Regions from separate parts of the Cytobacillus sp. Bac17 genome, predicted to be linked through region 3. Evidence: riboswitches for the same ligand, from Rfam matches in the RefSeq annotation. Region 3 holds a riboswitch; each other region holds the start of a gene.
What was found. Region 3 has a riboswitch for S-adenosylmethionine ahead of NR125_RS21970 (homoserine dehydrogenase). Riboswitches for the same ligand answer to the same signal wherever they lie in the genome.
Positions count from the first base shown of each region.

Region 1: it holds a riboswitch for S-adenosylmethionine, as region 3 does, so the genes downstream of both, NR125_RS18295 (methionine biosynthesis PLP-dependent protein) here and NR125_RS21970 (homoserine dehydrogenase) in region 3, are expected to answer to the same signal.
Region 2: it holds a riboswitch for S-adenosylmethionine, as region 3 does, so the genes downstream of both, NR125_RS03815 (2,3-diketo-5-methylthiopentyl-1-phosphate enolase) here and NR125_RS21970 (homoserine dehydrogenase) in region 3, are expected to answer to the same signal.

Region 1 is NZ_JALJRC010000017.1:16,200-26,852, reverse strand. Features, by position in the region: gene metH (methionine synthase) at 1-934, opposite strand, end outside; gene NR125_RS18305 (bifunctional homocysteine S-methyltransferase/methylenetetrahydrofolate reductase) at 927-2,777, opposite strand; gene metC (cystathionine beta-lyase) at 2,782-3,966, opposite strand; gene NR125_RS18295 (methionine biosynthesis PLP-dependent protein) at 3,963-5,075, opposite strand; SAM riboswitch class I at 5,152-5,266, opposite strand; gene NR125_RS18290 (H-type small acid-soluble spore protein) at 5,468-5,647, opposite strand; gene NR125_RS18285 (hypothetical protein) at 5,812-6,051, shown strand; gene sucA (2-oxoglutarate dehydrogenase E1 component) at 6,668-9,511, shown strand; gene odhB (2-oxoglutarate dehydrogenase complex dihydrolipoyllysine-residue succinyltransferase) at 9,513-10,653, shown strand, end outside.
Region 2 is NZ_JALJRC010000001.1:756,585-767,237, forward strand. Features, by position in the region: gene NR125_RS03765 (MFS transporter) at 1-802, shown strand, start outside; gene NR125_RS03770 (hypothetical protein) at 980-1,300, shown strand; gene NR125_RS03775 (ferredoxin family protein) at 1,743-2,027, opposite strand; gene NR125_RS03780 (FAD-dependent oxidoreductase) at 2,027-3,301, opposite strand; gene NR125_RS03785 (electron transfer flavoprotein subunit alpha/FixB family protein) at 3,321-4,340, opposite strand; gene NR125_RS03790 (electron transfer flavoprotein subunit beta/FixA family protein) at 4,365-5,183, opposite strand; gene NR125_RS03795 (aspartyl-phosphate phosphatase Spo0E family protein) at 5,434-5,667, opposite strand; gene NR125_RS03800 (1,2-dihydroxy-3-keto-5-methylthiopentene dioxygenase) at 5,972-6,514, opposite strand; gene NR125_RS03805 (methylthioribulose 1-phosphate dehydratase) at 6,568-7,203, opposite strand; gene NR125_RS03810 (2-hydroxy-3-keto-5-methylthiopentenyl-1-phosphate phosphatase) at 7,200-7,862, opposite strand; gene NR125_RS03815 (2,3-diketo-5-methylthiopentyl-1-phosphate enolase) at 7,855-9,087, opposite strand; SAM riboswitch class I at 9,174-9,277, opposite strand; gene NR125_RS03820 (pyridoxal phosphate-dependent aminotransferase) at 9,370-10,542, opposite strand.
Region 3 is NZ_JALJRC010000024.1:18,451-29,103, forward strand. Features, by position in the region: gene NR125_RS21945 (hypothetical protein) at 1-62, opposite strand, end outside; gene NR125_RS21950 (hypothetical protein) at 181-366, shown strand; gene yhbH (sporulation protein YhbH) at 670-1,842, shown strand; gene NR125_RS21960 (general stress protein) at 1,901-2,515, opposite strand; gene NR125_RS21965 (NUDIX hydrolase) at 2,718-3,356, shown strand; SAM riboswitch class I at 3,432-3,533, shown strand; gene NR125_RS21970 (homoserine dehydrogenase) at 3,646-4,860, shown strand; gene NR125_RS21975 (hypothetical protein) at 5,265-5,459, opposite strand; gene NR125_RS21980 (cation:proton antiporter) at 5,792-6,934, shown strand; gene NR125_RS21985 (DNA-3-methyladenine glycosylase) at 7,012-7,617, opposite strand; gene proC (pyrroline-5-carboxylate reductase) at 7,750-8,565, shown strand; gene NR125_RS21995 (L-cystine transporter) at 8,785-10,173, shown strand; gene NR125_RS22000 (YitT family protein) at 10,215-10,653, opposite strand, start outside.

The DNA of each region.
Region 1 (10,653 bases), on a different contig from region 3:
TTCTGGGTTTATAATCTTTAACCGACTCAGCAATCGCCTGAATATGTTCAGGGGTGGTTCCGCAGCAGCCGCCTACGATATTCAGCCAGCCTTCCTTGGCAAAGCCCTCAAGCTTTCTCGCCAGTGATTCCGGAGTTTCATGGTACTGTCCTTCTTCATCAGGCAATCCTGCATTGGGATAGCAGCTGACTGCAGTAGATGCCAATCCTGACAGAGAACGGATATGGTCCTGCATGAATTCGGGCCCTGTCGCACAGTTGAGTCCGACTGCCAGTGGTTTCATATGTTCCAGCGAAATATAAAATGCTTCAATCGATTGGCCAGCAAGAGTCGTGCCCATCGGTTCAATCGTTCCCGAAACGATAAGCGGAAGTTTTATTCCCGTCTTTTTTGATGCATTTTCAATGCCGATAAAACCAGCCTTCACATTCAGCATGTCCTGGCTGGTTTCCAGGAGAAGAAGATCGGCTCCACCGTCAATTAACCCTCTGGCTTGTTCTTCATAAGCCGCAATCATTTCTTCAAATGTAGACCCGCCGGTTACACTCAGCGTCTTCGTCGTAGGACCCATGGCACCAGCCACATATCTTGGCCATTCAGGAGTTGAAATGCGGTCTGCAGCTTCCCTGGCAATTTCAACAGCAATTTTATTTAGTTCATAAGCTTTTTCTTCCAGATCGTAATCTGCCAGAACAATGCTGGTTGCGCCAAAGGTATTGGTTTCAATAATATCTGCGCCGGCTTTTAAATATTCAAGGTGAATATGTTCGATCACCGAAGGAGCTGTTATATTTAAATTCTCGTTGCAGCCTTCATATTCTTCGCCGCCAAAGTCAGCAGCGGTAAGATCGGCCCTCTGCAGCATGGTGCCCATTGCTCCATCCATGATCAGGATTTTCTTTTTTATCTGCTCCTGCAGTGATGGTTTATGCATGTTGTTTCCTCCTTGAAAGCCGTTCGGTTGTCTCACGGGCATAGTTTGATAGTTCAACAGTCATTTCATAGCGCATAAATGGAGTGATGAGGTAAATGCCATTAAACAGCTCTGCCGCGGCATCGATCAGCGACTTGGCAATAGCTATGCCTTCAGCTCCAGCCTGTGCAGGATCATCCTTTAATGAAGCCATCCGGTTTCTAATGCTGTCGGAAATTTTGATTCCAGGAACTTCATTATGCAGAAACTCAGCATTCCGGCTGCCGGTAAGAGGCATTAGGCCTATATAAACAGGTGCTTTTAAATCTTTCACAGCCTCATGAACTTCCAGCAGCTTCTCTTCAGAAAAAACAGGCTGCGAGATGAAATAGTCCGCACCATGTTCAATTTTCTTTTCAAGCCGTCCAACAGCTTTTTCCAATGAGCGGACATTGGGATTAAAAGCCCCTGCAACTGAAAAGGCAGCTTTCTGGCCGAGATCTTTCCCTGAAAAAGATAACCCTTCATTTAACTGCTTGATCATACTGATCAATTCAAATGATGAGACATCATATACAGAAGATGCTCCTGGAAAATCACCGACACGTGCAGGATCACCCGTTACGGCAAGAATATCATTTAATCCAAGTGCGTGCAGACCCATTAAATGGGATTGCAGTCCAATAATATTCCTATCCCTGCAGGTCACATGAACAAGCGGGCGCAATCCTGTCTGCTGCTTGACGAGATATCCAAGCGCAGAGTTGCATACCCGGGGGGAAGCAAGGGAGTTATCAGCAAGTGTAATAGAATCTATTCCGGCTTCTTTCAATGCTTTTGCACCTTCGAAAAAGCGTGAAGTATCAAGCTTCCTTGGAGGATCCAATTCAACAATGACAGAAGGCCTTTCCCTGACAATATCTTGAAGAGGAGGGAGCTCTCTTGATGATGATGGCTTTTCAGAAACCATGACTTTATTGATTGCCTTTGTCTCTTTTTCCTCTATTGGCGGAAGTCCTTTTAAAACGTCAGAAAACGCCTTGATATGGTCAGGTGTTGTTCCACAGCAGCCTCCAAGCAGGCGGACACCCTGATTTCGGAATTCAATCGCTGACTGCCGGAAATATTCTGCATCTCCTTCATAATGAAATTTGCCATCCGTATAGGCTGGAATACTGGCATTTGGATAAGCAGAAAGATAGGCATGCTTTGGCAAAGGCACACTTTCGAGAGTTTTCAGCATATGATGCGGACCAAGCCTGCAATTGATTCCCACAACATCCGCACCAATTCCTTCAAGCTTTGCTAAAGCATCAGCGATAGAAGTCTGGTTCTGAAGAACACCCGCTTCCTGAAGAGACACCTGTGCGATAATCGGCAAATCAGTTTCTTTCCTGGCTATGGCAAGGACAGTCTCAAGCTCTTCCAGGTCATAATAGGTTTCAAGCAAAATACCATCTACATTCTCAAGCAGCAGGCAATAAAGCTGCTCCCTGAAGCTTCTTTTTATTTCTTCAAGTGTAATCATGTTGGGCTTGAATCCCCTGATCCCGCCGATTGTACCAGCAACATATGCGCGTTCCTTGGCAGCTTTTTTGGCAATCCTTGCTGCAGCACTGTTAATCTCCTTAACGGAGTCTTCCAGTCCATATCGCTGAAGCTTCAAATAATTCGCCGCATACGTATTTGTTTGGATCAATTCAGCCCCTGCGCCTATGTATGCTTCATGGATGTGCTGGATCTGTTCAGATTGTGATAAATTTAATTCCTCAAAACAGCTGTCGGTACCATAGGAGTACAGAAGAGTTCCCATCGCGCCATCTGCTATGATGATTTCATTCTTTAATTTATTTAGGAAACTCAAAATATCACCCCCGCTGTAAAATCGAATGTTTTGTTTTTCCGGCAGCAGATAAAGCTGCCTTGAAATCTTCTATAATATCATCTGCGCTCTCCAGGCCAACAGATAGACGAAGAAGACTGTCCGTTATTCCGCGCTGCTCCCGTTCGGATGCTGGCATGGCTGCATGTGACATTTTTGCAGGGTAGGAGAGGATGGATTCAACAGCTCCCAGACTTACTGCAAAAACAGGTATTTTCGCATTTTCAACAAATGTTCTCATCGATAGCTCATCTTCAAGCTCAAAAGATAGGACGGCACCTGCGTTCACAGCCTGCATTTTCTGGATTTTATATCCGGGATGATCTGCAAAACCTGGATAATGCACCTTCTTAACAGATGGGTGATCATTAAGGAAACCAGCAATTTTCTTAGCTGATTTCACAGACTGATCAAGCCTGACCTGCAGCGTTTTAATGCCTCTCAGCACAAGCCACGCATCCTGAACACCCAAAACGGCTCCAAAGGAGTTCTGGAGAAAAGCAAGTCTTGCACCTAAATCCGGATCTTTCACAACCGCTAGGCCAGCCACGACGTCGCTGTGTCCGGATAAAAATTTGGTTGCGCTGTGCAGCACTATATCTGCACCTAAAGAAAGCGGTTTTTGAAGGGCAGGGGTCAGGAAGGTATTATCCACAAATGTCAAGGCTCCATGCTGTCTTGCAAGTGAACTGATGGCCTGTATATCTGTCACTTTCAGCAGCGGGTTGGAAGGAGTCTCTACATAGAAAACTTTCGTGTTGGGACGGATTGCTTCTTTTACTTCCTCAAGATTTGTCATATCAACAAATGTGTGCTCAATGCCAAAGCGGGACAGGACTTCTGTTGTCATTCGATAGGTTCCGCCATATACATCTTCTGTAATGACAACATGATCTCCCTGAGATAAGAGGAGGAATGCTGTAGAAATGGCAGCCATTCCAGAAGAAAAGGCAAACCCTCTAATACCTTCTTCAAGCTCCGCGATGACTTCTTCAAGTGCTTCCCTTGTTGGATTCAGGCTGCGGCTGTAATCATATTTTCCGAACACATCAATATCTTTTTGATGAAAAGTGGAGGCATGCTGGATCGGTACACTGACAGCTCCTGTTTCCGGGTCGAATTTTTGATTATTGTGAAGTAATTTCGTTTGGAATGTGTAATTCGAACTCATCGTACTGCCTCCTTAACAACCTTAGCAAAAGCATGTTCAAGATCCGCCTTCAAATCTTCTGCATTTTCTATTCCAACCGAGAAACGCAGAAGCCTATTACAAACACCGGTTTCAATACGGATTTCTTCAGGAATGTCCGCATGTGTCTGAGTTGCTGGATAAGTTATGAAACTCTCGACTCCTCCAAGGCTTTCAGCAAAGGAGATAAGGGAGAGGCTCTGCAGAAATGGATTCACCCAGGATTCATCCTTGATTCGGAATGATATCATGCCGCCCTTGCCGGGATAAAGGACATCTGTTACTGCATCGTGGCCCGATAAAAATTCTGCTAATTCCTTTGCATTTTCTTCATGACGTTCCATGCGGAGAGAGAGTGTCTTCATCCCTCTGATCAACAGCCATGAATCAAAAGGGCTAAGGACAGCACCTGCGGCATTGTGGTTCATCGCCAGTGCCTCACATAACTCTTTGCCTTTTGCAACAATTAATCCGGCAAGGACATCATTATGCCCGCCAAGATACTTGGTTGCACTATGGATCACAATATCAGCTCCAAGCTTTAACGGCTGCTGAAGGAGAGGGGTATAAAACGTGTTATCAACTATAAGGAGGATATTATGCTTTTGGGCAATGTCTGCTATCAATTGAATGTCAGTCTGTTCCATAAGCGGATTAGTTGGAGTCTCCAGAAATATTGCCTTGGTCTTTTCCGTGATTAATAGTTCAACATCTTCGGAATTGCTGGTATTTACATATTTGCACTGAAGTCCCCACTTCTTGAAGCCCTGTTCAAGCAGACGATATGTACCGCCATATAAATCCTTTGATACAATCCATTCATCTCCGGATTTAAAAAGAGAAAGAATGGTAAGAATTGCGGCCATTCCAGAACTGCAGGCATAGCCTTGGTCGCCTTCTTCCAGATCGGCGATTGCCTCCTCAAGCAGCTGGCGGGTAGGGTTGCCTGTTCTGCTATAGTCAAAGCCAGTTGACTGGCCAATGCCTTCATGGCGATATGCCGTGGAAAAATATACGGGCGGGTTGACAGCACCTGTTGCTGACTCGCTCCTGTTTCCGATTTGCGCTAATCTGGTGTCAATATTATACATGCTTGTAACCACTCCTTATAAAAAATAAAAAAAAGCCTTCTATAAGAAGAAGACTTTTTAATGTGATCAGCCATTCTTCTTATCTTTCAAGTTTTAGAAACTTGCAGGAATTAGCACCTTTTCAATCAAAAAAATGATTGCTGGTTGCTGAGGCGTCGTCGGGCCTTACCCTCGACCTCTCTGGATAAGAAATCAAATATTAAATTTTCTCTAAACTTTACTACAGTAAACCGCTAATCGTCAACACTTTTTTGAATATTTTATGTTATAAAAAATATCCGACCAGGTATCTTACGTCCTTTTGCCCTCAGTCTCCATTATTTAAGGGGGAATGAGGAAAATTTTGAACAAAAAAACTTCCCATCAGATTCTGGAAAGTTTTTTTGGGGTATTCATTCTTCAATCAAATCGTTAACCGGCACATCCATTTCTTTTTCAGAATCTGCTTTTGTGTAAACACGTGCTGTTTTAGTCTGCTCATCTACATGCTGAATGATGATCGGGATGCCATTCAAAGTAACACTGTGCATTTCAGCAGACTCAGCAATCTCTTTTGCTCTGCCAATATTCATGGAAAAACCTCCTGAATTTGAATAATTTTAATGTGTCTTAAAAATACACAAATTATTCTTTTGAAAAAAACCTGGCATAAAATGTTAGAAGGGGATCACTTTAAAGTTCAGAATATTTGTTTTATAATGAACGTAAATGAAATTTTTCTTGGAGGGGAGCTAATATGCGTGAACATAGCCACTGCCGCCACCGGTTTGCGGAATCCGAGGGTCCAGCAGTATTCCAGACCATGGATGGCATTGAAGTAAATGTTTCTGGTTCCATGTTCGAAAAATGTACAACTTGCGGCCATTTTGATTTTCCTGTGGAAACGAGAGAAGCAATTGAATCTTCCCTAAAAGAAAACAGAAAAAATGCGAATGCAGTGAAACAAATCTATATTAACTTAGTTGAGACTTTTTAAAGCCGGACGACTGCCGGCTTTTTTATTTTGTCTTCTATATAAGAAAGTGCTTTTACAAAATGTTTTTGAATTTTTGCTTGAACTTAGTTATTAACCTGAACTGATCATCGCTATGGGCACATGATTCTCGAAAATTCATCCGCATTTTCGTCGTGCGGTATTAGTCAAGGAAGCCTTTTTAAATGTCCTGCGGCAGGAGAGGGAGCGGGAGACCGCGCAGGCGGAGCTGAAGACCTCTGTTCCTCCCGGCGGAAAGAAGGTCCCGTGCTGAAATCAGCGGGCAACATTTTAAGTATAATAACAATCTAAAATGAACCCCTAAAAACCACCCAGTTATTTCTTATTTATAATTGTTTAACATTTAACAAAACATTTTATTAGAATAAGTAATTACTAAAAAAAATTTTTTAATAGTTTTCCACTATATTCATGTTTTTATCTTTGTACAACTAGATTTTCCGTGTTAGAATAACTGTGGAAACGTTTTATCCTCTGAAAAATATTATTATTCGTAAAAATAAAACGTTAATGCATCATATAGACGGGTATTGTATTTTCAGGGGAGAAAAATGTATTTGAATTATTTACTTAAAAACAGTTATGGAGGTAATTTTCCATGAAAAAGCCATCGAATGGTGAGGGACCTTTTGAACAAGGATTTCATGGCCCCAACCTTGGCTACGTTATTGAACTATATGAAAGATACTTAGAGGATCCATCTTCTATCGATCCTGAAATGAAAGACTACTTTGAAAGAAATGGTTCCCCTCTAGCGAGTGAAGGAACTCCGCAAATGGCTTCATCAGCAAATCAGCCAATGAATGCCGGACAGCTTGAAAAAACACTTGCTGCGATTCGCCTTGCTGATAATATCCGCACATATGGCCACTTGGCTGCAGATATTTATCCGCTGGGTAACAATAAATCTGAAAGTGCATTATTCGAACTGAGCAAATATGGCTTAACTGAAAATGATTTAAAAGAGATTCCTGCCGGTGTCATTACTAAAGACGCCACCTATCCATTACGCAACGGACTTGAAGCAATTGAATTCCTGAAAAGCGCTTATATGGGACCAATTGCGTTTGAATTCCAGCATATATTTGATGAAAACGAAAAAGACTGGCTTCGCCGTAAAATAGGGGCCAACAGCCATAAACTGTCAATGCAGAAGGCAGAAAAACTGAAAGTTTTAAGAAGACTGACTGAAGTTGAGGAATTTGAAAAATTCCTTCATAAAACATTCGTTGGCCAGAAAAGATTCTCAATTGAGGGTCTTGATACAATGGTTCCATTACTGGATGAAATTGTTTCTGAATCCGTTTCTGATGGAGCCAAAACAATTAACATCGGCATGGCCCACCGCGGAAGATTAAATGTTCTTGCCCATGTGCTTGGAAAGCCGTATGAAATGATCTTCGCGGAATTCCAGCATGCGCCAAATAAAGAACTGGTTCCTTCCGAAGGATCTATCGGAATCAATTACGGCTGGACAGGCGACGTTAAATATCACCTTGGTCTTGATAAACAGATCAAAGATGAGAATACGACCATAGCCAGACTGACATTAGCTAACAATCCGAGCCATCTTGAATTTGTAGGTTCACTGGTTGAGGGCTATACCAGAGCTTCACAGGATAATAGAACAAAGGCCGGTTATCCTGAAGTAGATCCAAAAGCTGCTTTAGCCATTATCATTCATGGAGACGCAGCATTCCCAGGACAGGGAATTGTAGCAGAAACACTGAACCTTGGACAGCTGACTGGCTACAATACGGGCGGTTCGATCCATATCATTGCCAATAATACAATTGGTTTCACAACAGAATCACATGATTCACGTTCTACCAGATATGCAAGTGATCTTGCCAAAGGTTATGAAATGCCAATTCTGCATGTGAATGCAGATGAACCTGAAGCAGTAGTTGCAGCGGCAAGAATTGCTTGTGAATATCGTGCGAAATTCCAAAAGGATATCCTTATCGACTTAATCGGATACCGAAGATTTGGGCACAACGAGATGGACGAGCCTATGACGACTAATCCTCTTATGTATAACATTATTCGCAAGCGTCCAACCGTGAAAGCGCTGTATGCTGATAAGCTTCTAAATGAAAAGATCATTTCCAAAGAGGAAGCAGAGGGCATTCATCATGAAGTACTGGAAAAAATGAAGGCTGCCTATGAAAAGGTTCCAAAAGAAAAGAAAGAGGCGGAGTTAACCAATCCACCTGAAACAGTCGAAAAGGGTCTGCCAAAAATTAAAACAGCTGTGTCTGTCGATAAATTAAAGCAAATTAACGAAGAATTATTAAAATGGCCAGAGAATTTCAAAGTGTTTGATAAACTCGGCAAAATCCTGCAGCGCAGATTGGAAGCGCTTGAAGGAGACGGCAAGATTGATTGGGGACTTGCTGAAACACTGGCTTTTGCAACCATTTTATCTGATGGTACCCCTGTCAGACTGACTGGCCAGGATTCCGAGAGAGGTACATTTGCACAAAGAAACGTTGTTCTGCACGATCATACAACTGGAAAAGCGTATTCACCTTTGCACAAGCTTTCAACGGCTAAAGCATCATTCGCTGTCCATAATAGCCCATTATCTGAAGCTGCTGTCGTAGGCTTTGAATATGGATATAATGTATTCGCTCCGGAAACGCTTGTTCTATGGGAAGCTCAGTATGGTGATTTTGCCAATGCGGCACAGGTAATGTTTGACCAGTTTATTGCTGCTGGCCGTGCGAAATGGGGCCAAAAATCAGGTCTTGTCATGCTTCTTCCACATGGCTATGAAGGACAGGGACCTGAACATTCAAGTGCCCGCCTGGAAAGATTCCTGACTCTTGCAGCAGAAAACAACTGGACAGTTGCTAATCTATCTTCTTCAGCACAGTACTTCCATATCTTAAGAAGACAGGCTGCCATTCTCGGAAAAGAGGAAGTTCGCCCGTTGGTGATCATGTCTCCTAAGAGTCTGCTGCGCAATCCGAATGTCGCTTCAAATGGACTCGAATTGAGCGAAGGAGAATTCAAGTCTGTTATTGAACAGCCTGGCTTAGGCCAAAATCACGAAAAAGTGAAACGCATCATTCTTGGAACAGGTAAGATCACAATTGATTTATCCGAAAACCTGAAAAACTACCAGGATCAGGATTGGTTCCATATTTTACGAGTGGAAGAAATCTATCCGTTCCCAATGAATCAAATTAAAGAAATTTTAACCCGCTATCCTAATGTAGAAGAAATCGTTTGGATTCAGGAAGAACCAAAAAATATGGGTGCATGGAATTTCGTTGAACCTAGACTGAAAGAAATCGCAGGCAGCGATATCGATGTCAGCTACATTGGAAGAAGACGCCGTTCAAGCCCGGCTGAAGGTGACCCGACTGTTCATAAGAAAGAACAAGCACGGATAATAGATGAGACCCTAACACGGAAGCAAGAAGGAGGAAATTAAGGTGGCAGAAATCAAAGTTCCAGAATTGGCGGAATCCATTACAGAAGGTACGGTGGCACAGTGGCTAAAACAGCCTGGTGATACAGTAAATAAAGGGGATTATGTTGTAGAACTTGAAACAGATAAAGTAAATGTTGAAATCATTTCTGAACATAGCGGTGTTTTACAGGAAATTAAAGCACAGGAAGGCGACACGGTTAATGTTGGTGAAACCATTGCTATCGTTAATGAAAGCGGACAAGCTGCACCTGCTCCAGAAAAAACGGAAGAAAAACCTGAGGCTCCTAAAGCTGAACAGCCTAAAGCAGAGGATCAGCCCGAACAGCCAGCAGCTGAAGAAAAAGCTGGCGGACAGCGTCCGATCGCTTCTCCGGCAGCACGCAAGCTGGCAAGAGAAAAAGGGATTGACCTAAGCCAGGTGCCGACAGCTGATCCACTGGGAAGAATCAGAACCCAGGATGTTGAATCCTTCAATCCAAATCAAGCAAAACAGCAAGCTCAGGCACCAAAACCGGCAGCAGCTTCTAAACCTGCTGAACAGCCAGCCGCCGGAAAAGAAGTGGAACGAATCAAAATGTCACGCCGCCGCCAGACCATTGCAAACCGCCTTGTAGAAGTTCAGCAAACTGCAGCGATGCTGACAACGTTCAATGAAGTGGACATGACAAATGTGATGAACCTTCGTAAGAACCGCAAAGATAAATTCTTTGAAGAAAATGATGTTAAGCTTGGCTTCATGTCATTTTTCACAAAAGCGGTAGTAGCAGCCCTTAAGAAAAATCCTTATTTAAATGCTGAAATTCAAGGCAATGAAATTGTCCTTAAGAAATTCTATGACATTGGTATTGCCGTGTCAGCACCAGAAGGTCTTGTCGTGCCGGTTGTACGTGATGCAGACCGCAAAAACTTTGCTGAAATCGAAAAGGATATCATGGACCTTGCGGTTAAGGCGAGAGACAATAAACTTGCTTTATCAGATCTGCAGGGTGGAAGCTTCACTATCACTAATGGCGGTGTATTTGGCTCCATGATGTCTACTCCAATCCTGAACGGACCACAGGTTGGTATTCTTGGAATGCATTCCATCCAATTGCGCCCGGTTGCAATTGATGCTGAAAGAATGGAAAACCGCCCAATGATGT
Region 2 (10,653 bases), on a different contig from region 3:
CCAATCAATCTATCAGGTAGGGGGAAACACTGGACAGGCACTTGCTCCTATCATTACGGCCCTTATTCTTGTTCCGCTAGGTCAAATGGGTGCTGCCTGGTTTACTGCAGTTGCTGCTATTGCAGTCGGGCTGCTGATTTATATAGCGTTTTGGTATACTGGACGCCTTCAGGAGGAATTGATTGCCGGCAGAGCAAAAAAACAAGCTGGTGGCCATAATAATAAAAGGATATCAAAAAAAATATGGAGTGCACTGATCCTGGTTCTCTTTTTGATATTTGCCCGTTCATGGTATATTTCGGGTATGACAAATTTCTATGCCTTTTATGCGATAGAAAAATACTCTTTCTCCATTAGTCAGGCGCAGCTCTTCTTATTTGCATTTTTAGTATCAGGTGCATTGGGCACATTTTTTGGCGGGCCGCTCGCAGATCGGTTTGGAAAGAAAAGAATTATTTTTCTGTCCATGATCCTGACTGTTCCGCTATCCGCCATGATCCCTTTCGTTCCATCTCCTATTGCATTTATAATGCTGGTGGCAAGCGGATTCATATTGATGTCAAGCTTTTCGGTGACGGTAGTATACGCTCAGGAATTAGTTCCCGGCAAAATCGGCACTATGGCGGGACTTACAGTGGGTCTGGCTTTTGGTATGGGGGCAATAGGCTCAATCGCTCTGGGCTATATAGCGGACACTGTTGGTCTGGTAAATATGATTATTATTACCGGTTTTCTTCCCGTACTGGGGTTGCTGACATTATTACTCCCACCGGATGAAACTGTTTCAGAATGGAATAAATAGGTAAGGAGGAGGGGGTGTCCCTCCTTTTTATAAAGGATATAGATTATTTTTATTAAAATTTTCTAAAAATTTTAATAATTGTGTGCAATCTTCTTCTTTTTTGCCATATAATAAAGGTAAGATATTAGCTCTCTTTGGCGCAGCTAAATACCCTGTAAAATGTTAGGAGGGATAACTATGCATCTGCCAAACTACTTTGATTTTTATCAAAAATGCCTTATTCCTGCAAATGGAGCTGATACATTCCTTCCGGCCGGGCAAACCCATTGGCTAATTGCTCTGGAAGGACAGCTTAAGGAACAGGAAAAAGAATATTACCTCTGGAAAGTAACCTTATATCCATCCAATTCAGAAGGAAGTTTTATATGGAATAAGGCGCTTTATTCTTCATCTCTGTACGAATGCATCCATAAAGCTTTTGAACATGCTAAAGAACTTGAAGCCAATGTAAAGGACTCCCAGTTCAATTTTTTAAAGAGACAAGAGAAAATCAGCTAACCTCAAAATCCATTCCCCTATGCGTTACTCTTTTTTTACCCTCGAATGTGAAATAACATACATATAGGTAATTTCTACTTTTAATCAAAATCCCAAAAAGTGAATTCTTAATTCAGATCAAAAAAAGAGCCTAGACTTCTCTAAGCTCTCCAGATTATAGGGGGTCAACTATAATAGTCCGACCACATTTAGTTTAACAAATCCTGCCTAAAAAATTAAGATACTAAAGTACTATTACTTAAAAGCTTTAACGCGGTAATTTATAATAAAAAAACAGAATGATATGTATGCTGCAGGATTAATAGTTTTGATATATGTTGTTAACAGTTTGTTAATATTTCTTATCTATAATATAAATGTACCGAAAGATAAAACCTTTTTCATTACCCCCCTTTTCAAACCGGCCAAATGCGGCCGGTTTTTGTATGAAATAGGGTTAACTTTATGCAAGCCTAAATACTATACCATGGCCGCCTTTTGGGTATTCCCATTTAATATTCTGATATGGGCATCCAATCCTGCAGCTGCCGCACTCATGGCATCCTTCATAACCCACCTGCATTCTCAATCCTTCCCACTTATACACCTCAGCCGGGCAGAAAATAGTGCATATTTTATCGGGGCATTTTGTCATACAGATATCATGATCCAATACGGTAAGATGTGATTTGGTGTCTGCCTTAAAACGAACTAAATATTGCTTTTCTTCGATCGTTTTCGTTGACATTATTTCACCGCCTTCCATGCCCTGTACATGTCTTGAAGCACACGAATGGTCCCGCGTTCACTGGTAAAGCTCTTCATAATTTCTTTTTGCTTTTCTTTCTTAGGAGTTCCATCAACTGTAAAAAATTTGCTCGCTGCCCTGTTAAGCATCGGAACATATTCTTTAAAATACTGAGGGTAGTGTTCAAACGTGTGAGTTGCATCTTTATATTTTTCCAGGTCTTTAATAATAAAGCTTTGGTAAAGTGTTTCCCTGTACTGATTCAAGCTTGTTTCGCTAAAGTCACCCCGTTTTTTGGCATCAATGATGGTTTCTGCAGCCATTGTTCCGGAAGCCATTGCCATATTGGAGCCTTCGCGGTGTATGGCATTAACCAGCTGTGCAGCATCACCTGCAAGAAGGACACCATCCCCGGCCACTTTAGGCACTGAATGGTAGCCCCCTTCAGGAATCAAGTGAGCCAGATACTCGGCAGATTCTCCTCCTTCTATTAAGGGTCTTACCATAGGGTGTGTTTTTAAATAATCCAGCAGGTCATAAGGCTTAAGCTTCGCCTTAATCATACTTGACAGCGTGGTTCCCACACCAATATTAATACTATCTTTATTGGTGTAAATAAAGGCAGTTCCCAGATTGCCTTTCGTGGAGTCCCCGAATATTTCAATCGTACAGCCCTGGTTGTCTTCCAGGTTAAAGCGGTCATTAATTTTGTCTTTAGAAAGATTAATGACTTCCATTACCGTCAGTGCCACTTCATCAGGGCGAAATTCTTTATGGTAGCCCAGCTGTTTTGCCAGCAGTGAATTTACACCATCTGCCAAAACCACTACATCTGCATATACCTCCCCATCCGGCCGGTCAGTTCTTACACCAACCACTTTTCCATTTTCAGTCAGGCACTCAAGTACGACTGTTTCATTTATTAATAGAACGCCCTGTTCAACCCCTTTTTTTGCAAACCATTGGTCAAATGGCGCCCGGAGTACTGTAAAATTATTATATGGTTCCTTCCCCCACTCAAGACCTTTATAGCCAAAACTCACTGTCGATTCTTTATCCATCATCCAAAACCGCTGCTCTACGACAGGCCGCTCCAGCGGTGCTTCTTTCCAAAACTCTGGAATGATTTCCTCCATTTGCTTACGGTATAAAACTCCACCCATTACATTTTTGCTGCCGGGATATTCTCCTCTTTCAATTTGAAGGACTTTTAGACCGTTTTTGGCGCATGTGTAAGCACAGGAAGTTCCTGCAGGCCCTGCCCCCACCACGATGACATCAAACTTTTCAGACCTAACTCATTTCACCCCCTCTTTCCCTTGCTTCCTTTAACTCTTTAATCAGCTTCGGCACAATTTCAAGTGCATCACCCACGATTCCGTAGGTTGCTACATCAAATATAGGTGCGTCTGGATCCTTGTTAATCGCAATAATGAACTCTGAATTCTTCATGCCTACGACATGCTGGATTGCCCCTGAAATCCCAATAGCAAAATAGACCTTTGGGGTAATGGTTTCTCCGGTCTGCCCTACCTGCTGTTCATGCGGCAGCCATCCTGCCTCCACTACATCCCTTGTGCCCCCTACAGTTGCTCCAATTGCATCAGCCAGGTCATGGATCAGCTGGAAATTCTGAAAATCCCCCATTCCTTTTCCGCCCGCAACAACAACATGCGCATCTGCTAAATTCACTTTTTTTGTGACATCTTTCACAATTTTAATTACCTTTGTGCGCATATCATCTTCACTTAGGGTAATCGCTTCTTCTATAACCTCGCCCTGTCTATCTGGATCTGGCTCCAGGGCTTTCATAACCTTAGGACGGACAGTAGCCATCTGCGGCCGGTGCTTTTTACAAAGGATGGTTGCCATTATATTTCCCCCAAACGCCGGGCGGCTAGCTTCAAGCAGCCTTTTATCCACTTCGACATCCAGCATGGTTGTATCAGCAGTCAATCCAGTGCTAAGATCTGTAGCAACAGCACTGGCCAAATCTTTACCATTGGAAGTGGCCCCATAGAGAAATATCTCAGGTTTATACTTTTCTGCAAGATTGATTACTGCCTTCATATAAGACTCCGTCCGATAATCTTTCATCACTTCATGGTCAATAACATATACCTGATCAGCTCCATAAGCGATCACTTCCTGGCATAAAGACTTTATTTCATATCCAAGCAGAACACCGGAAAGAGGCACATCCAGCTTATCTGCCAGCTTTCTGCCTGCACCGAGCAATTCAAGGGAAACCCCTTCTATTTTCCCATCATTTTGTTCTATGAATACCCACACTCCCCGGTACTCATCCATCATGTAAATCCCCCCTAATTATTCCCATTATCGGCTTACAAACAGCTCTTTCTTATCATTAAGCAGCTCCATCAGCTGCTTAACCTGTTCTTCCGCATTCCCTTCAAGCCTCTTTCCGCCTTCCGGCTTGGGAGGAGTAAACATTTTTCCCACTATCGTAGGAGACCCTTTCAACCCGAGCTGTGTACGATCTACTTCCTCAAGATCATTTACAGACCAGATAACCGGCTCATACCTGGCAGCTTTTATCATGTTTGGCATAGGGGAGTATTCTATGCTATTAATCTCTTTTTCAACGGTCAGCAGGCAAGGGACTTGAGCTTGTATTAATTCATATCCGTTTGTAATTTTCCTTTTGATCAGTATCGTTTTTTCACCTTCATTAAGTTCGGATACCTCTATAACATTTGTAACAGGCGGAATATCCAGCCTTCTTGCTATTCCTGGTCCCACCTGGCCGGTATCTCCATCAATGGCATGTTTTCCGCATATGATTAAATCCACAGGCATATCTTTTGAAATACGCTCCAATGCTTTAGACAGAGCATAGCTTGTTGCCAGTGTATCTGCGCCGGCAAATGCACGGTCTGAGATTAAAAAGCCGCGGTCTGCTCCTATTTCGATGCTTTTCTTAATAACAGCAACAGCCTGTGGAGGTCCCATGGATAAAACCGAAATGGTGCCTTTTCCTATGGTCTTTGTTATTTTCACTGCTTCCTGTACTGCATGGGCATCATAAGGATTTAAAATGGCAGGTGCACTGCGCCGGTCAAGAGTGTTGGTTTTGGGATTGATTTTAATAATTTTTGTATCAGGCACTTGCTTGACACACACTACTATGTGCATTTTTTACTTTCCCCCCTCTAAACTTAAAGCTTCTATAAGTATAGTTCGCTTTAAGAGATAGATAAAAAAGCTTTGTATTACGATATGATTCTCGATACATGCATAGTACTGCTATGAAGAATTAATAAGAATTGTGCAGTTCATTACTAAGAAAAGCGAGAACTGGCGCCAACTAAAAAAAAGAATCCTCAACGGATCCTTTTTTTTCTTCCCTATTATATGTTCAATCTATGTGCTTGGAATTTTAAAATTATACAACAGCTTTCTTCCATAAGAGAATCATTTCCCGGAAGGAAATCCTCATTCTTTTCTTTTGTTCCTTCTCTCTTTTAACGACGCATTGATATTCAAAAATTAATTGATCAAGTTCCTGGCTGCAGCGAACCGTTTCCTGGCTCGCCATTCCATTTTTCTTGGCCGTTTCTATCATTGTTTCCCTTTTTTGCTGAATTTCAGTCAGCAGCTGTATTCTTTTATAGCGCAACTTTCTTCCTCCTACTCCTATCCCTTTATCCGATATAAATGTGTCTACTTGAAGCATTATTACAAGAATTTCTATAAATGTAAATAGATTCGCAATATTAGACAATCTTTTTCCGAATTTATTTTTATCGACATCAATTTCAATTCACCCTCATGGGGTTTCGACACATTCTGCTAAATTTATTATGTGGCATCAACGGGATTTGATAAAAAAATCGCAAGACCATAATATGTTAAAAAAATATCCAATTGTTATAGCAGGAAAATAAAAACCCAATGCCGGGGGCAATGGGTGGGTCATTAAATTATTGATGAACTTCCTTTTTTTCATAAATTGGCACCCATCCTTCTGCGGTAACAAAAATCCGGATGGCTACTACTTTTCGATCCTCCTGAAGAGTAAAATAATGACGGATGTTTTCGGGTACGGATATTAAATCGCCAGGATTCAGGAATACTTCAAAGAACTCTCCATCTTTTCCTTGTATAATAAAGACTCCATGACCGCTGACAATAAATCTCACCTCATCATCTGTATGATGATGCTCCTGCTGGAAATTCTGAAGAAGCTGTTCTAAATTCGGCGTATTCTCTGAAAGGGAAATTACATCCTGTGCCTTATATCCTCTTCGATCAGAAATATCCTTAATTTCTTCAGCAAATGCAGCCAGAATTTCTTGTTTCTCATCATCGGAAAGTAAATATTTTTCCTGCAGATTTTCAGGCAATTTATCTATTGCCCATTGCTCATAGATAACCTCCTGCTTTTCCAGAAAAGCAGCAACCTCTTCCTGATTCCTAATTTCTTTTTTTGAATTTTTCAGTACGATATATGCCAATCTAATCATTCCTCTCTATTATAATTTTTTTCTCGCATGATTTAATAACAGCAGTTCATATATTAAACTACTTTAATTAGCTGATCGGGCTTATATGCCAGGAGCCTTAACTGATAACGGAACAGAAACTCTGAAGCCTCAAGGATCTTTTTAGCCTCAAAGGAGGTTCTGCCCCATACTGTAATTCCATGATTTCTTATCAAGACGGCACCTGAATCTTCATATACATGGGAAGAAAAACACTTTGCCAGCGTTGGAATATGCGCATGATTCGGAATAATCGGAATCTCGAGAACAGCATCTTCCTCCCACTTATCAAATGCTTTAATCAGCTCTTGCCCTTTAAATGTAACCGCCGCCTGATCACCATAAATTTCTGAAATGACATTATTGTCAATAGTATGTACATGAAGACTGCATTCAGCTTTCGTTCTTCGATATATCTCAGAATGCAGAAGTGTTTCAGCAGAAGGCTTTAAATGTGTTTCCCCTGCCGGGTGTCCATATTCATCAACAAGGAGAAAGTCTTCATCAGTGCGTTTCCTTTTATCCTTTCCGCTTGCTGTTACGAGGAATTGAAGGGGATGTGAGCTGACCTTAATGGCCAGATTTCCGCTTGTTCCCATAAACCAGTCCCTTTCTGCAAGCTCTTCCTTAATATCTGCAAGCTCATTCCATTTTTCCCCAACTCTGCTCATACCCTCACCTCATTTAATCTTTTTAAAAGCTCAATGCAATCATAGAATGTTTCAAAGGCAGAATGATTTAGGTTCATCTCTTTGCTTTTCTCCAGGAGCAGATCTCTGGCAATGACAAAGTCTGCCTGTTTGGCAGCCTCCAGATCGGTTACTGAATCTCCGATCACCACTTTAAAGGTGTTCTCATCCACCAGTTTCCTCATAATAGAAGGCTTGCAGCAGCCGCAATTCTTATTGCATTTTTCATCGCAGCTATGGGGCCATAAGATATTAATTGTATCTCCGCTAAAATCAGAACTATTGCAGAACACCTCTTCAAAGGGTCCATACTTATCCAGTACAGGAGCCACAAAAAAATCTATTCCTCCGCTGACTATATAAAGCGGTATTTTTTCTTTTTCCAGATAATCGATAAATGGCTGAAATCCCTCTCTTACTCTTGCATTTTCTAAGATGAAATCGGTGATAGCATCTTTCAGACTGCTTGGCAGAAGGGAAAACATCTTTCCTACTCCTTCTTGAATGGTAATTTCCTGTCCCAGAACTTGATTTTTTATCCCCTCCCATTGAGAAGGAGCAAAGTGCTTCATGATATGAATGATGTTATCGTTTTCGGTAATAGTTCCATCAAAATCACAAAATACCGCCACTTTAGCCATTCTTTACAGCCACCTCTTTGTACCCCCACAGATCAATCGCTTTTTTTAATTCAGGGAAGTTTGATGGAGCATCTGTTAAAGAAGCCCCATTTAAAATTAAATCTATTGCCTGGCGGAATGCCAAACCGCCTCCTCTTGCCCCATCCGGATGCCCATGTACGCCACCTCCGGCATTAATTACACTGTCTATTCCGAAGTCTTCGAAAAGCAAAGGTACAAGACCCGGATGGATGCCGGCTGATGGAACCGGAAAGGTTCTTTTGCAGAAATCATTCCTAGTCAGGGTATCCCCAATTGATAAGGCCAGAGTTTTTTCAAGGGCAACCGATCCATAAGGTGAAGGGAATAGAGACAAGTCTGCGCCTGCATACCTGAGGAGTTTGCCTAAAAGCAAAGGATAGGAAATCCCATAAACACTTGAAGCAGAAAGAGCTCCACTAACTGCAGGATGTGCCATGATAGGCAGCCCTATCTCATCATCTTCTCTTAATGACTGCAAAACATCGAGCCCATACGAGAATACGTTGAAGAGAAGAAGATCTGCACCAAGTCTGGATGCTTTCCTTGCCTTATCTTTTAAATCAAAAGACCTGCCTGTTAAATTCACAGCATATAGGGTACGGTGGCCTGTTTCCTCATAAACCTGCCTTAGCACTTCTTTGCCTTCGGTTATCCGGGCTTCAAAAGGTGTAAGGCGGTTTTCAAATAGAATTTCATCATCTTTTACAAGGTCGATGCCGCCAAGGGCCTGTTCCCTCAGCTGCGAAGTTAAAAAATCCATGTCTTTGCCCAGCACCCCTTTGAAGATGCTCATCAGAAGGGGTCTATCATATACATTCAGTTTTTCCCTCAGTCCGTCAATCCCGAATCGTGGCCCAGGAAAAAAGCTTTTAAGTTCATTGGAAAACTGTAAATCTAACAATTTAATCTTTCCATCCAATGATAGTTTTCCAAAGACTGTTGTTAATATTGCCGGTAAATCAGGACTGAAATTAACAGTTGGATAGGCAATCTTAATGACTGCGGCTGTTTCCTTTTTTTCTTCATCTTTAGTATAGTCTTCAACAGAAACGACCCTGCCTTTATGCTTTTCCAGCTGCTGTTTTTCTAGTTCCGGCAAATGGGTCCATGACCCGACCGTTAAGCCTAAAGCGATCTCCTCGGCCTTTTTCTCCGGGTTATGTTTTTCATCATGAACCAGATACGTTGCAATAATTTCACTCATGTATATTCTTCCTTTCAAAAATCAAAGAATGAAAACAATAAAAAACCTCTTCAAATAAGAAGAGGTTAGGATAGCAATCTAACATCTTCTTATCTTTCAGCTATAAGCTGCAAGATTTAGCACCGTGCTCATGTATAAGTCGGTTGCCGGGCTTCATAGGGCTAGTCCCTCCGCCTGCTCTTGATAAGAAAACGAAACGAGTATTCAGTTAATTTAGAATTAAAATTTAATTAGAATTATGACAGTGCTTAATATTTTTGTCAATTGAATTATGAGAAAAATTTAAAATAAATTTAATTTTTTTATTCTGCCCACTGCTTCTTTAAGTCTCTCCTCAGATGTCAGTAAACCCGCTCTCACATACCCTTCTCCAAAATCACCAAATCCGATGCCTGGTGCAACCGCAATATGCGCTTTATCCAAGAGATAGTCAGCAAACTCTTCCGATGTAAATTGTTCAGGGACCTTGAGCCATGCAAAAAAAGAGCCTTTAGGAGCTTGAACATTCCAGCCGATTTCCCTGAGGCCAGAGATGAATGTATTACGTCTGGATTCGTATATGGAATTCAATTCTTTAACACAATCCTGTGGTCCTGACAGAGCAGCTGCTGCAGCTTCCTGAACAGCACCAAACAAGCTGACGTATAGATGATCCTGCATAAGGTTCAGTGCTGCGACGACACTTGCATTTCCAGCTGCAAATCCAACTCTCCAGCCTGCCATATTAAATGTTTTTGAAAGTGTATAAATTTCAATTCCGACCTCTTTTGCCCCTTCTGCCTGAAGAAAGCTTTCAGGCTTTATGCCGTCAAAACCAATTCCTCCATATGCAAAATCATGGACGATGCAAATACCATGGCTCCTGCTCAAATCAACTGTTTCTTGAAAAAAGTCCTTGTTTGCCACTGCTCCAGTGGGATTATTTGGATAATTAAGGAACATCAGTTTAGCTGCATTAAGCTGGTCTGCTGACAATTCACTGTATACTGGCAGGAAGTTATTTTCTTCTCTTAGAGACATTGTCACCATTTTTGCTTTGGCAAGTGCAACACCTGACCAATAATCAGGATATCCCGGGTCCGGAACCAATACGCTGTCCCCAGGGTTTAAAAGGCATTGAGGGATTTCAACCAATCCTGCTTTACCACCAAAAAGGATGGCTATTTCGGTTTCAGGATCCAATTCAACATTAAATTCCCTTTTATAAAAGTCAGCAGCTGCCTTTTTTAAATACGGGAAGCCCTGGAAAGGGGAATATTTATGGTTTTGCGGATTATCGGCTGCACTTTGAAGACTCTTGACAATATGCTCTGGTGTAGGCATGTCAGGATTGCCCTGTCCAAGATTGATGACATCATGCCCTTGTTGGAGTTTTCTCCCCACTTTGGCTGTCAAAGATGCAAAAAACTGTTTAGGCAGACTTTTCAAAAGATCTGATTGCGGATAATTTACCAAATTGTTCACCTGCTTAAAAAAAAGATTGAAAATATAGTCACAAATGATATAACGTAAATGGTAAGATGTAAAGTAAAATTTTGAAAATTTCCATCTATCGGACTAATTTTA
Region 3 (10,653 bases):
TAAACTGTCCGATCATACAGTGATAATTCACCACACCAGCCGCAGCAAAGGATTTCGCTCATAAAAATCCCCCCCTTTTAGTATAATCCTATTTTCGCTTGGCCATTTTTATGCAGCAGATTCTGCCTAAAAGTTTAGATACGCCCAATTGGGGGTATAAATACAGCAGAGGTGATATTCATGAAAAAGAAAGAATTAGATAAGAATTATACACCGAGAAACAGCTCAATGGCAGAAAATATTGAAGAAATGGAAAACCTGGGAAAGCAGATGGAAAATTTGCGGACCAATAAAGAATTAAAAGAGGATTATGATAAATATCCCGATCCCATTCAGCATAAAAACAAGGACAAGAACCTTCGCTAAAAGCGGAGGTTCATTTTTGTTTAATTAGGCAAATCCCCATATTAAAAAATGGGCTTGTCTAAAAGATGATGCGAATGTCTTATTGTCAAAATTATTTGTAAATTATTTTGTCTTCTCGCATATGATAGAGTAATAAACATTTCTTTGTATTGGTCATTAATAATAAATTTGCTGCCAGGAAATGAGTCTATGAAAAGAAGGCAGACTGCTGAATTGGGGATGTTTCATCATTTTTTGACACTCGCGATATTGTATGTTGGAAAGCTGTAATGTGTGAAATTTAATTTAAAAGGAGGGGTTAACATGACGAATGTCAATAACCATCAGTTTGTGATTTCCCAAGAAGATTGGTCCCTCCATCGCAAAGGCTATGATGACCAGCAGCGTCATCAGGATAAAGTCCAGGAAGCAATCCGCAACAATTTGCCTGATTTAATAACGGAAGAAAACATTGTAATGTCGAATGGGCGGGAAGTAGTGAAGATTCCAATTCGCTCTTTGGATGAATACAAAATCCGTTATAACTATGATAAAAACAAACATGTCGGCCAAGGCGATGGAGATAGCCAGATTGGAGATGTAGTGGCACGTGACGGATCCGGCAGCCAGAAAGGACCCGGAAAAGGGCAAGGGGCAGGCGACCAGGCAGGCGAGGATTATTTTGAAGCAGAAGTATCATTGATGGAAATTGAAGAAGCTTTATTTAAACAATTGGAATTGCCTAATTTAAAAAGAAAAGAGCAGGATGAAAATCTGGTAGAGGACATTGAATTTAATGATATCAGAAAGACTGGATTAATGGGCAATATTGATAAGAAACGGACCATGATGTCGGCATTCAAGCGGAATGCAATGAATGGAAAGGCAGCTTTCCACCCAATTTATAAGGAAGATTTGAAGTTCAAGACCTGGAATGAAATTGTAAAGCCTGATTCAAAGGCTGTCGTGCTTGCAATGATGGATACGAGCGGATCGATGGGGATTTGGGAAAAGTATATGGCCAGAAGCTTTTTCTTCTGGATGACCCGGTTCCTGAGGACCAAATATGAGACAGTCGAGATAGAATTTATTGCCCATCATACTGAAGCAAAGGTGGTCTCAGAAGAGGACTTCTTCTCAAAAGGAGAAAGCGGGGGAACCATTTGTTCATCTGCCTACCGTAAAGCGCTTGAACTGATTGATGTCAAATACGACCCGCGCAAATATAACATTTACCCTTTCCACTTCTCAGACGGTGATAACCTGACCTCTGACAATGCCCGCTGTGTTAAGCTGGTGGAAGATCTTATGAAGGTGTCCAATATGTTCGGGTACGGTGAGGTCAACCAGTATAACCGCCACTCGACCTTGATGTCAGCCTATAAAAATATTAAAAATGAGGATTTCCGCTATTATATCCTTAAGCAAAAAGCAGATGTATTCCATGCGATGAAGAGTTTCTTCAAACAGGAGGAAGATAAGAAGAAGTATGCTTAAGAGAGGGGAACCTCTCTTTTTTATTCGGGAAAAAAGACCCCACACGGGGGGCCCTTTGCTATTTGTCCCTTTCCTTTGTAAGCCGATTATCCCAGTTTAATTCAGCACTGGTTTTCACAACTTCAGACTTTGGTGAAACATGAACACGAGTGAATTCCTGATTATCGGCAGCACATGAGCTACCGGATTTATCTGCCAGTGTTTTGATATCTGTTTCATGGTCAACTTCCCGTGCTGAAGCGCTTTCGAGGTACCCTTCTGAGTTTTCAGCACTGACCCTCTGATTGCCTTTCTGGGTAGTGGGATAGTTTCCGTAGTAATCCGCGATTAAGACATATTTTCCATCAAACACCATGCTTGCGTATTTATCCAAGTCATGTTCATCAAACCGTATACCATCTTTTTTATCAGGATCCATTCCTGAACTTGTGGCTGGATCTTCTCCCATAAAAAGGGCTTTCACTGAATCAAGAAAGCGCTGATTGCCGAGCTCCTGGGATCCGACTATTCGCAAGTTCACTCCATGATTGTCTGCAAAGCTTTCAAGATTCGCTCCATCTTTTGAAACAATCACCAGGTTGTCTTTCTGATACCCGTTTGACTCTGCCCCTTCAATAGCTTCTCGTAGCTCTTCCTGTGTAGCATACCCGCCTATTAATATATTTTTCTTCATATTTTCACTCCTCATGTCATATTATATTTTCTATTTCCCCTGATTTGCAGGAGGAGAAACTTTCTTTTTCTTTTGAAGGGCGGACAGTTAGACTGTCCTGTATCATTACATGGTACAAGCCGTATGAATTAATAAAACACAGTAAATACAGTATGATAAAGATGTAGCCAATAAATTGGAATTGCTGCTGGAGGTGGGGTATATGGAGATTGAAAAACTGGCTAAAAGGTTAAGTAACAGGACCCCAGTCATTTTAGGGAGTGAGCGATTTTCGAAATTCGCTATTTTGCTTCCGCTTGTAGAGATAAATAAGGAAACACATGTCCTTTTTGAGGTGCGTTCACTTACAATGAGAAGGCAGCCTGGGGAGGTCTGTTTCCCCGGCGGAAGAATAGATCCGGAAGACAGGGATGAGGAGCATACGGCCATCCGTGAGACCTCAGAGGAACTCGGCGTAAGCGAAGACAGCATCACAGATGTGTCCCCGCTGGATTACATGATTTCCTTCGGACAAATTATTTACCCTTATGCAGGCATTATCCATAATCCTGACCAGATCGTGCCAAACCCTGACGAAGTAGAAGAAGTTTTTACCGTGCCTCTTTCCTTTCTAAAAAGAGTAAAGCCGGAAACGTATCACGTGAATTTTAAAGTAGAGCCCGAAGAAAATTTTCCTTTTGACTTGATTGCCGGAGGTGAAAATTACAATTGGCAGACAAGGAAAGTAGAAGAAGTATTTTACTTTTTTGAGGATAAGGTTATTTGGGGGCTCACTGCCAGAATTCTTAAGCATTTTCTTGAAATCATTATTGAAGATTTCGAGGAAAATGAAAGCGGTTGAAGAAAAAAATTTCAAAAAAGGTTGACGAAGTCCTTATAAATGTTTATGATTCATATAAATTGAATACTTAGAAACTTCTTATCAAGAGAGGCGGAGGGACTGACCCTATGAAGCCTCGGCAACCAGCATTTATGCACGGTGCCAAATTCAGAGGAATACATTTTCCGAAGATAAGAAGGCGGAATGAACGGAATGTAAATTCAAACCCCTTCTTGTCTGTAATAGACGGAAGGGGTTTTTTGTTTTTATAGGTATCTGCTCTTTAAATATTAACCAGGGGGAATGAGAAATGTCAGCGTTAACGATTGGGCTATTGGGGTTTGGAACAGTTGGAAAAGGAGTGTATGAAACGATCAGCAAACATCAGGGAAGGCTTCAGGCGATATTCGGGAAAGAAGTGAAGGTCTCCGCCATCCTTGTCAAAAATGTGAGTAAGCATTCTGTGCCTGATGATGACGTGCTTTTAACTGATGATTTTCAAGAAATTATTGAGCTTCCCAAGCTTGATGTCGTAATTGATGCCATTGTTGGCAGGGAGCCAGGCTATACGTATTTGCGCCAGGCAATATTGAGAGGATGCCATGTCATTACTGCAAATAAGGAGATGTTTGCATTCCATGGAAGTGAGCTTGCGAGGCTCGCAAAAGAACATAATGTATCATTAGGATTTGAAGCAACAGTCGGAGGCGGAATCCCAATAATTCAGACTATCAAGCAGCTGCTGAATGCGAACAAGATTGAACGGATCGAAGGTATATTAAATGGCACGTCCAATTTCATTTTGACAAGTATGCGCGAAGAGAACTTATCATTTGAAGAAGCACTGAAAATAGCTCAGGAAAAAGGATATGCAGAAGCCGATCCCAAAAACGATATCGAGGGATATGACGCTTTTTTCAAAGCGGTTGTTCTGAGTGAGCTGGTGTTCGGGAAAGCACCGGCGCAGGAAACATCTGTTAGAGAAGGCATTACTGACATTACAATTGAACAAATCCGTATGGCTGACTCCCTGGGACTGAAATTTAAACATGTAGCATCGATTGAGAGGGAAAAAGATGCTATCCGCTGTACTGTAAAACCGGTCCTGACAGCGGAGGCACATCCCTTGTACAGAGTAGAAGGAGTGCAAAATGCAGTTTCAATTGATGCGGATATAGTCGGGAATATCAGCCTGCAGGGTCCTGGAGCCGGCATGTTTCCGACAGCCAGCGCAATTATTGAAGATTTGATTCATGTAGGCAGAACAGATATTCCTTCAGTCTTTGAGGAAGGCAAGTCGGAATGGACTGTTCTTGACGAGCCAGTTTGGATTATTTGGGGTGATGCTAATGCAGGATTGCCTGAGGGATGTGAAATAATCAGTAAAGTGTCAAAAGATGTCTTCATCTTTAAGGCATCATTGGAAGCTGTGTCATTATTAGATACATCAGATTTGAAGGCTTATCAGGTGCTTGGAGACTATGCTCCGGCTGTAAAGGAAAATAAACAGGTACAGACGGTATAACCTGAAAACATAATGAAAAAACAGGAGGGGCAAGCTTATGAGCTGCCCCTCCTGAAGTATGTTTAGAGATGGTGGATGTTATCGCAGTCTAACGGGCAGTAAGCCTCCTTCTTCAAGACTCAGAGGAATCGAAAGAGGATAAGTGGGAGTCCACTGCCCATAAAGGCCCGACCGCAGAACAAAGACTAAAAACGCCACGTCCTCCCAAAAGCTGCGCTTTCGGTCGTGCGATGTATCGCTGCCGTAGCTTTCCTTGTCCTATGGCAATGTCTTTGTAACATACTTCCGCCCAAAAGCTGTCGCATTTGGTCGTACGATGCTCATGCAGACGAAGCCTTCCTTGTCCTGTGGGCCTCAACTTATAATCAGTGGGGTATAAAGCCCCCGCTGATTGAAGTTTCACTTTATGCCTGCTGGTTTTTTAACAAAGGATTATTTAATCCAGAATAAAGGTCTTTTACATGGACCGTTACAATCTTAGCGCCAATCTGGACATGGACCATATTATCAAAAACAGCTGTTACCAGGCCGTTTAATGAAACATTAGCACCAATATTTAGATCTTTGTTGGGAGTTTTAACATTTTTTTTGTCTGCCATCGTAACACCATCCCATTCGGTTTTATTGAACTTATACATAGAATATTGCCTTTTTATAGTAAAATAAACGCTTTAATAAAAAAAGTCCAGTAATATAGCTCGTTTTTTTATCGACAAATTTTATTGGTGCCAGGTACCTGTCGAATTTTCTTTATATAAATAATTAAGTATTCATTTCCGAAATTAAATACAGCCGAAAAAACAATCCTTGGAGGGAATGACACAATTTGTGCTATCCGATTTTGGATCTAATTGACAGGAGTGAAATTTAGACAAAGAGGGTATTAATAGTCCGTAAAAATACGGTTTCAGAAAAGGATGAATAACGGAATATGAATATGCCTCTTGCAATTGGGCTCATTTTTATTGCCCTTTATATAACTGCAATAATTGGGATTAAAATCTTAAGAATTCCCGATATCGTTATTTATATTATTTTAGGAGCAGGCATCGGTATTTTTGGATTTTACAAAGAGGCGAAAGTAATTGAAGCTGCAGGTGAAATTGGCTTAATTCTGCTATTCTTTCTGCTTGGCACAAAATTCTCTGTGCGAGAATTAAGGAATAACGGAAGGAAGGTCTGGAAATCCGGGCTATTGGATGTTTTTTTGGGAGTGGGAGTGACTGCGGGAATTGCCTATGCAGCAGGTCAAAATATGTTTGTCTCTTTATTGATAGGCGGAATCGTATATGCAACCAGTTCTTCAATTACTGTTAAGCTGCTGGAATCAAAGAATCGCCTTGAAGATAAAGACTCTGAATATATTCTATCTCTTCTGATTTTTGAAGACCTCGCTGCCCCGATTCTTGTGACCGTTCTGATTGGGCTGAGCGGTGGAAATAGTTTCTCCGCTGCAGACTTTCTGTTTATTTTTCTGAAGGTATCTCTCCTTGCTGGCGCTGCGGTTTGGATGAGCAGAATAGTTCTTCATAAAGCCCAGCATTGGATGAAGAAAGTTGCTCATGAAGATTCCTTTTTGATTCTTGTTCTTGGAGTTGCGATTACTTATGGAGGATTTGCAGTATTTCTAGGGCTATCAGAGGTTATTGGCGCATTTCTTGCCGGCATCATACTTGCCGGAACGGAGGTGAAAGAAAAAACAGAGGAAGTTGTACTTCCCGTCAGGAATCTGTTTCTCCCATTTTTCTTCTTGAATTTCGGGCTTTCGCTTGAGTTTAATGAAGAAATTCCTTCTCTGGATCTTCTGGTTATTATTGTTACCTGGTCCATCATTCACAAGCTTGCTGCAGGATATTTTGGAGGGCAATGGTATGGCCTATCGAAACAGGAAGCTCTAGGGGCGGGATTATCATTATCATCAAGGGGAGAATTCTCTGTAATTATTGCCGGATTGGCCACAGGAGGCCTTAAAGTATTTGCAGGGGCTTATATCCTGATTGCAGCTTTGGTCGGCATGCTGCTGTTTCAGTTATCATCCTGGATCCATTCACGGGTGCAGAAGAATTCCGGTTAATAGCATAAAAATTTCCGGAAAATCTCTTCTTTTGAAGAGTTTTTCCGGTTTGCTGTTTATTAATTTCTTCCTTCCTCTTACTTCCTGTTCCGTGAAACATAAGGATTTTCAGCAATCCAAAATCTCCAGGGATAATTCCGCGCATCACCGGAATTATCAATTCCGATTCGTTTTCCGCGTGTGACTTTCCCGGGAGGAATTCCTTTAGCAATCATAAGAGGAGGGCTTGTAAAACGCCGCCCATAATCATCTATTGTAATATTGAGAGCTTTGGTTAATTTACCAGGTCCATTAGTTAGGTTCTTAAGATCATCCATTTTTCGTCTTTTCTTCATTAAATCAAGGCCGTCTACAGGTTCAATTCCCCTGATCAATACAGCTTCAGGCTTTTCCTTTGGGCCGCTCACAACATTAACCAAACAATGGGTATGCATCACATACGTGTAGACAAATCCGGGTTCATTGAACATGATTTCGGTCCGCTTTGTTCTCCTGTTCCCAAAGCTGTGAGCTGCCCTGTCTTCCGGGCCCATATATGCTTCTGTCTCAACGATATAGCCTGAGGCGATGCCCTCTTCCGTTTCTTTGATCAATAAGCAGCCCAGCAGTGCTTCCGCCAATAGTAGTGTCGGCTGCTGAAAGAAGTCTTCTGGCAGTGGGGCATATGGTTTTATATCTTTCAAGATCAATCTCTCCAAACAGTATGTTATTAGTGTTGCAGCATCGTGTCTTATGTTTTTACCCTCTGCTATTTTTTCATAACCATACCTGCAGTATAATAGCAAAGGGAAATACTATACAGGATGTGGGCATTGATGAATAAAAATATCGGTTTTATCGGATGTGGAAAAATGGCTCAGGCCATAATTGGAGGAATACTCAAATCCAATCTGGTAAATCCAAGCCAGATTATTGCTTCAGCAAGAACGGAGAAGACGCTTGACGATGTAAAAAGCAGGTGGAATATACAAACACGCCTTTCCAATATTGGAGCAGCGGAAGAAGCGGATATAGTGTTTTTGGCTATTGAGCCTGATGCACATGGGGAAGTTATTGATGAGATTAAAGATAGCGTCCGTTCCGATGCCATCATTATAACCATTGCGGCCGGCATTAGTCTAACCTTTCTGGAACAGTCATTTGGCCGGAAAGTTAGAGCAATTCGAATCATGCCTAATACGCCATCATTAGTAGGAGAAGGAATGAGCGTCCTTTCAGCTAATGAATCAGTATCTCCAGATGATATGGAGGAAGTGGAAAAAATATTTTCATGCATTGGAAGAGCAGCTTTTATGGAAGAAAAGATGATGGATGCGATTCCTGCTATAAGCGGTTCTTCTCCAGCTTACGTCTATATGTTCATTGAAGCATTGGCAGATGGCGGTGTAAAAGCAGGATTGCCCCGTGAACAGTCTTATCAGCTCGCAGCACAGGCTGTTTTGGGGGCTGCCAAGATGGTGCTGGAAACAGGTCTGCATCCAGCGGAATTAAAGGATGAGGTCTGTACTCCAGGTGGGGCAACGATTGAAGCAGTTGCCGAGCTGGAGAGAAAAGGGTTCCGTGCAGCGGTAATGAGTGCAATGGATCAATGTTTTGAAAAAACAAAGGCTCTTTCAGGGAAAAACAATTAAACAAGATTTATTAACCTAAACCCGGCAGTTATACAACTGCCGGGTTATCTAATGGTTCGTGAAATTTAGGCGCAAATCAAAAGGAAAAATACTGAACATTTCATGGCAGAATGGAATATATAATAAGAAAATTTAAATTTTAATTCCGACTTGACTCATAGGAATACATGTATTATAGTAAGTCATTATGAGAACATCTTTTGGGGAGGATTCAGTCCGATGAGTACAGGACTATTAGTTTTAAATATTGCCATTATGCTTCTGCTTGTAGGCGTATTATTCTTTATGCAAAAAAAGCATATTTCATTCTCAAAGCGTGTGTTTACAGCGCTTGGATTAGGGATTTTGTTTGGTTTCGCCCTTCAGCTGATTTACGGACCGGGTGCTGAGATCATTGCCAAATCTGCAGACTGGTTCAATTTAATAGGCGGGGGTTATGTCAAATTCCTGCAAATGATCGTAATGCCATTAGTCTTCATTTCCATTTTAGGAGCTTTTACTAAGCTTAAATTAACAAATAATATAGGGAAAATCAGTGTGCTTATCCTTGGTCTGCTTGTAGGTACAACTGCAGTTGCTGCCGCTATAGGGATTGCAACAGCTGTCGGTTTCGACTTGGAGGCAGTCCAAATCAGCGGAGGCGATGCAGAGACAGCCCGCGGCGAACAGCTGGAAGAAACCTATCAGGGTATTGAAGGAAGAACATTCCCACAGCAGATGCTTGATCTTCTTCCGGCAAACCCATTTCTTGATTTTACAGGAGCAAGACCTACATCCACCATTTCAGTTGTAATATTTGCAGCCTTTTTAGGAATTGCATACCTGGGTGTCAGACGGAAATCACCCGAGCAGGCTGAGCTTTTCGCAAAAATTGTGGATGCGTTCTATGCAATTATTATGCGTGTTGTAACATTAATTCTGCGCTTGACTCCGTACGGAGTGTTGGCCATCATGACGAAAACAGTGGCCATGAGTGATTTCGACTCCATTTTAAACTTAGGGAAATTTGTTATAGCTTCTTATGTGGCACTTGCCATTATGTTCCTGATTCACCTGCTGCTTTTAACATTGAGCGGTTTAAATCCAATTACCTATATGAAAAAAGCATTTCCTGTATTAACATTTGCCTTTACATCTAGAACAAGTGCCGGTGCATTGCCATTGAACATTAAAACACAAAAGTCACTGGGTGTTCCTGAAGGAATTGCCAACTTTGCAGGGTCATTTGGTCTTTCCATCGGCCAAAATGGATGTGCTGGAATCTATCCGGCAATGCTGGCGGTAATGATTGCTCCGACTGTGGGCATTAACCCGCTGTCACCAGGATTTATTTTTACCGTCATTCTCATTGTAGCGATCAGCTCCTTTGGTGTGGCAGGGGTCGGCGGCGGTGCGACGTTCGCAGCGATCCTGGTATTATCTGCCCTTGACCTGCCAGTTGCACTGGCCGGCTTGCTGATCTCAATTGAACCGCTGATAGACATGGGACGCACAGCTGTTAACGTCAGCGGATCCATGACCTCCGGCATCTTAACGAGCCGTATCACCGGTGAAATTGATGGAAATCTTTATAGCGACATGAATGAAAAAATAGAAGCAGAAGCATAAGCATAAGAAAAGCGACAGGTGCCGGGCACCTGTCGCTTTTTTCATTTAACGATATTCTGCTCTTTTCTTATAACTGTTAACGATGTCATGGCGCCTACAAATATGATGGTTAAAAACGAGTACAGGAATTTTTCAATACCGACAATTTTTAAACCGCTTAAAATGACCAATCCATCAATTGCAAATATCAAAGCGCCGATATTAATAGGGAGGAGCTTTGTCATCAGCTGTGCCAGCAGGTCTGTTCCCCCTGTGCTGGTTTCATAGCGGAGCATAAGGCCTATCCCAAAACCAACCAGGCAGCCGCCTAAAATCGAGCTGGGCAATATGGAAAGATTAAAATGTCCTCGCATAGCAGAAAGCAAATCAATAATGAAGGATGAAATCAGGAGGCCGTGCAGACTATAGAAAAAATATTTCTTCTCATAAAACCAGGCAAGTACATATAATGGAATGCTTAAGACAATCATACTTAATCCA